2 regions of the Sporosarcina sp. FSL K6-5500 genome follow, and region 1 is predicted to be linked to the other one. Evidence: riboswitches for the same ligand, from Rfam matches in the RefSeq annotation. Region 1 holds a riboswitch; the other holds the start of a gene.
What was found. Region 1 has a riboswitch for S-adenosylmethionine ahead of MKX62_RS08130 (cyclase family protein). Riboswitches for the same ligand answer to the same signal wherever they lie in the genome.

Region 1 (2,208 bases):
AATCGTTTGTTTTGCAACGGCACGGCCGCCTACGATTTCATTAAACTCAACAAAGTCTTGAATGAATGGATGATTAGGGTCAAACGAAATCTTGCCTGTGTTTCGAACGTTATATCGTTCTGTTTCAATACCATCAAATACGTAGCCAGTCTCTGGCACATATCCTTCAATTCCGTTCAAATGCTCCAAGAAGTCTAAATGCCACCACGTACGTCTAAATTCACCGTCTGTTACAGGTTCCAAACCAACTTCAATTTGCTTATCAACAACCCGTTTAATTTCCTGTGTTTCTACTTCTCGTAATTGTTGTGCAGTAACTACGCCTTCTTTGAAGTCTTTGCGCGCTTTATGCAAATTATCTGGTCGTAGTAAACTTCCAACGTGATCCGCTCTGAATGGTGCTTGCGTTAGTGTTGTCGATTGATTTGTCATGGTATATTCCTTCTTTCTGTTTTAGGAGTAAATTACGGTTTTATTAGGTCAGGAGTGCAAATGAGCAGATCCTCTTTCTTTTCTTATGGCAGGATCGCGAATGAGCAGATCCTCTTGTTTTCTTACGGTAGGAACGCAAATGAGCGGGCCCTTTTCTTACGGCAGGATCGCGAATGAGCGTACTGGGAATCCCGATGCTTTTTCCGGCTTCGGAACGATGTTAAAAATGACCGCGCCTTTTGAGGGCACTTTATCTAAGTTCGTTAATAGCTCGATTTGGTAGGTATCTTGTTCAAGAACATAATATTCGCCTAGCAGAGCTTGGTTCTTTTGAAAATCAATGGCTGAATCCGTATCGAATGTTTCATGACCGACAGCCTTTACTTTTCTTTCATCAAATAAAAACTTCAAAGCAGCAAGGCCCCAACCCGGTATACGGTTATTCCCATCGGCATCTTTATTGCAAAATGCCTCATTATCCGGCCAGCGTTTGCTCCAATCTGTGCGTAATGCCACAAATGTACCTGCCTCAATTTGCCCGTGCTGAGCTTCAAACTTTAGAATGTCTTCAACAGTTAATGTAAAATCATGGTTTGCATCAGATTCTTTCGATTTATCGATGACCACCAGCGGTAATACCAATTCTTTCAAACCCAATTCATCCAAGTATCTTGTATCACGAACGAAGTGAATGGGTGCATCAATATGTGTGCCGTACTGTCCCGCAAATTTAAAGCTCTGTGCGAAAAATCCATCATCGTGATCAAATAATGTTGTAAACTCTGCTGCATCAAATGCTGAAAAACGGGGTGAGTCAGGCCCGAAAGTATGTGTTAAATCAACCCATTCTTTCTTTTTTAATAAAGCAATTGCATTGATTAATTCATTTGACACAATAATTCTCCCTTCATTTTTTGAAGGTAACTTTAGTCTCCAGAAGTAACAAAAGCGAAGGGCGCCCGCTTAGATGCGTCAGGCATAAGATGAAGATGCGTAGCGGCGTTCTTTGCCGCAGAGCAGCTTTAACTTATGACCCAAGCATCTGGCGCCCGGAGCCTAGACGAAACAAAAAACCTCTTCTAAATTTCAAGAAGAGGTTTTGGCGAATTCGCTATTTGCTCTTCTCATCTCCAAGCAGTAAGCATTACACTTACGCTTCTGGAATTAGCACAGTACTTTTACAAGTCTGTTGCTGAGGTATCATCGGGCCAGTCCCTACACCTCTCTGGATAAGAAAGTTACGTATTTAGTTGTTAATGAGTACAATACAGTCTTCCGAATAGATTGTCAATACACAAAACATGAATTATTTAGATTATACTAGTTTTTACAATGAAACATTTTATGTGAAAAGTAGAAATGGCATTGAAATGATACGCGACACAACGGAAAAAAACCCACAACTTGCCGTGGGCTTTTTCCATAACAAATTATTTAATGTTTCATCTCACTCCGCAATTTCCGATGTTCACGGCGTGCGGGGCCTGTTTCAAATAGACTCTTTTCAGCCTCTGTTTCCGGATAAATGCCCGGCACAGGAGTAGGCTTGTTATTTTCATCCATGGCAACCATCGTTAGGAAGGATTCGGTTGTTAGTTTTGTTTCGCCTGTAAGCAGGTTCATTGAATGGACCGATACAAATACTTCCATCGATGTACGGCCAGTTGACGTAACAATTGCCTCAAGTTCAAGTACATCTCCAACACGCGCCGACGATACAAAATCGACTGAATCGATTGAAGCAGTTACAACCGCTGTTTTTGAATGTTTCATTGC
Region 2 (2,208 bases), 2.1 Mb from region 1:
TTTCCTCATATGACAACAACGATCCGGCTGTCTTTCCCATAGTCGATCGCCATACTTGTCAGCTTGTTCCTCAACCGTTAAGCCGGGAGTCTTCATTTCAATTACAAGCTTTGGATAACGTTTCTTTACTTCATCGATTAAGGTATGCGTTTCTTGAAAATGAAATCCGGTTTCGAGAAAGACCACTTTAGCAGTTGGTTTTATTTGCGAGATTAAATCTATCATTACGATACCTTCAACCCCAAAACTACACGCATATACAAGTTCATCGTCGTATTCTCCGTAAGCCCATCGCAAGACGTTTAACGCACCTTTTGACTCGTCATCGATTGGAAAAACTTCACTAGTCTCAGCCCAAGATTTGTACGTCAACTTCGCCATACTAATCCCCCCTCTAAACTCAATAACTCTATTACATTATCTTTTTTTAAAAAAGGCGACTTTAATCTACTATTGATTAAAGTCGCCTCTAATTTTTTAGTCAGCGAATTGTTCGTATGTTCACGATTGTCCATTAGCTTCTGGATTTCCAGTCGGCATGTGATTAGCGTTTATACTAACTTTATTAATCCTATGTGTCAAGTAGGTTTAAATACATTCTATTCCTAAAACCCCAATATGTTACGCATTTTGTAATTTTTTTAGATATAGTTATTTTCTTTTAAATAAGAAACGATGACTTTGACAGACTCTACAATATTTAATTGATTGGTATCAATGATTATTTCCGGGTTAACAGGTTCTTCATAAGGAGCATCAATTCCTGTAAAGCCTTTAATTTCACCCAATCTTGCTTTCTTATAAAGCCCCTTCGGATCCCGTTCTTCACAAGTTTCTAAACTTGCCTTAACGTATATTTCGATAAACTCATCGGATTTGACAATTTCTCGCACCTGATCTCGATCTTCCTGATAAGGCGATATGAATGCTGTCAATGTGAATAAGCCAGCGTCGACCATTAGTTTTGAAACTTCACCGATTCTGCGAATATTTTCCGTCCGATCATTTGGACTAAACCCTAGATTCTTATTTAAACCGTGCCGGACATTATCTCCATCCAGTCGATAAGTATGAATGCCTTTCGCGTGTAACTCTGTTTCTAGCGCTACTGAAACTGTTGATTTCCCTGACCCTGATAGCCCAGTGAACCAAAGAATAGCACTCTTATGGCCCTTTAGTTCTTGACGATTTTTTTTTGTTACCTCTGATTCATGCCAAACGATATTTGTAGACTCTGTCATTGTTTGCCCCCCTAAATCATTTGTTTCAGTTTAATTTTTATATACAAAAAAGACACCTTTTTCCGATTCAAATAATCGATTAGAAAGTTGCCTTTAGTTGTCTAATTAGCATGTATGAAATTGTTAAAATGATAAATGACTTACAACCTTTACAGTAAAGAAATAAAAAAACCACTTCTAAATAGAGCAAGAAGAGGTTAATAGAATCGAACACATATTACTCCTCTTATCTGCTAAACTTTCGTTTACTGGAATTGGCACAGTACTAAACAGTCTGTTGCCGAGGTTTCATCGGGCCAGTCCCTCAACCTCTCTAGATAAGATATAAACTATTAAGTTGAGACCAATACTACATTATCGAAAATTCAAAGTCAATGACTTATCAGAATTTATTTTCAATCATATCAGTTTAGTTGGAATTAAAGGCGATCTTCTTGCACATATAATAGGCACTTTAAACTACTTTTCAGTGCGCTAGGAAACATGTTAGTTAACTCTCACTTAACCTTTCGTTGTTCTCATCGGTTTTCTCTATTTCCTTTTCATAATTATTTTTCCAATTAACAAGAAAGATTCCTGCAAATATTAGTAATCCACCAAAAAGGATAGACCAGGTTAGTCTTTCATGGAGTAAAAACCATCCTGTGAGTACACCGAAGAATGGCGCTAAAAAAAGGAATGCACTAGTTCGTTCTTGATTACCTCTTTGGAGAAGATAAAACCAAATAGAAAACTGAATAATTGAGGCTGCAATGGTAAGCCATAACAAAATCAGGATAGATTGAGTAGTCATTTTAAAGAAAGTCTCTTCCAGTAGTAAGCTTCCCAGAAAGAGAATTAATCCACCAAAAAGCATTTGATAGGCTGTCATTACATACGTATCAAATTTGAAACCATGTATTTTTATCAATAGCGTAGCAATCGCCCATGAAACAGCCGACAAAAGCCCTAATATGGTACCGACTTT

Region 2: linked by a shared signal. The riboswitch ahead of cysC (adenylyl-sulfate kinase) and the one ahead of MKX62_RS08130 (cyclase family protein) in region 1 are both predicted to bind S-adenosylmethionine.

What each region holds. Positions count from the first base shown of each region.
Region 1 covers NZ_JBBOTP010000001.1:1,758,492-1,760,699, reverse strand. Annotated here, with positions in the region: gene MKX62_RS08135 (5-methyltetrahydropteroyltriglutamate--homocysteine S-methyltransferase) at 1-432, opposite strand, end outside; gene MKX62_RS08130 (cyclase family protein) at 589-1,326, opposite strand; SAM riboswitch class I at 1,554-1,668, opposite strand; gene MKX62_RS08125 (acyl-CoA thioesterase) at 1,867-2,208, opposite strand, start outside.
Region 2 covers NZ_JBBOTP010000001.1:3,898,582-3,900,789, reverse strand. Annotated here, with positions in the region: gene MKX62_RS18530 (phosphoadenylyl-sulfate reductase) at 1-381, opposite strand, end outside; gene cysC (adenylyl-sulfate kinase) at 642-1,241, opposite strand; SAM riboswitch class I at 1,465-1,565, opposite strand; gene MKX62_RS18520 (DMT family transporter) at 1,732-2,208, opposite strand, start outside.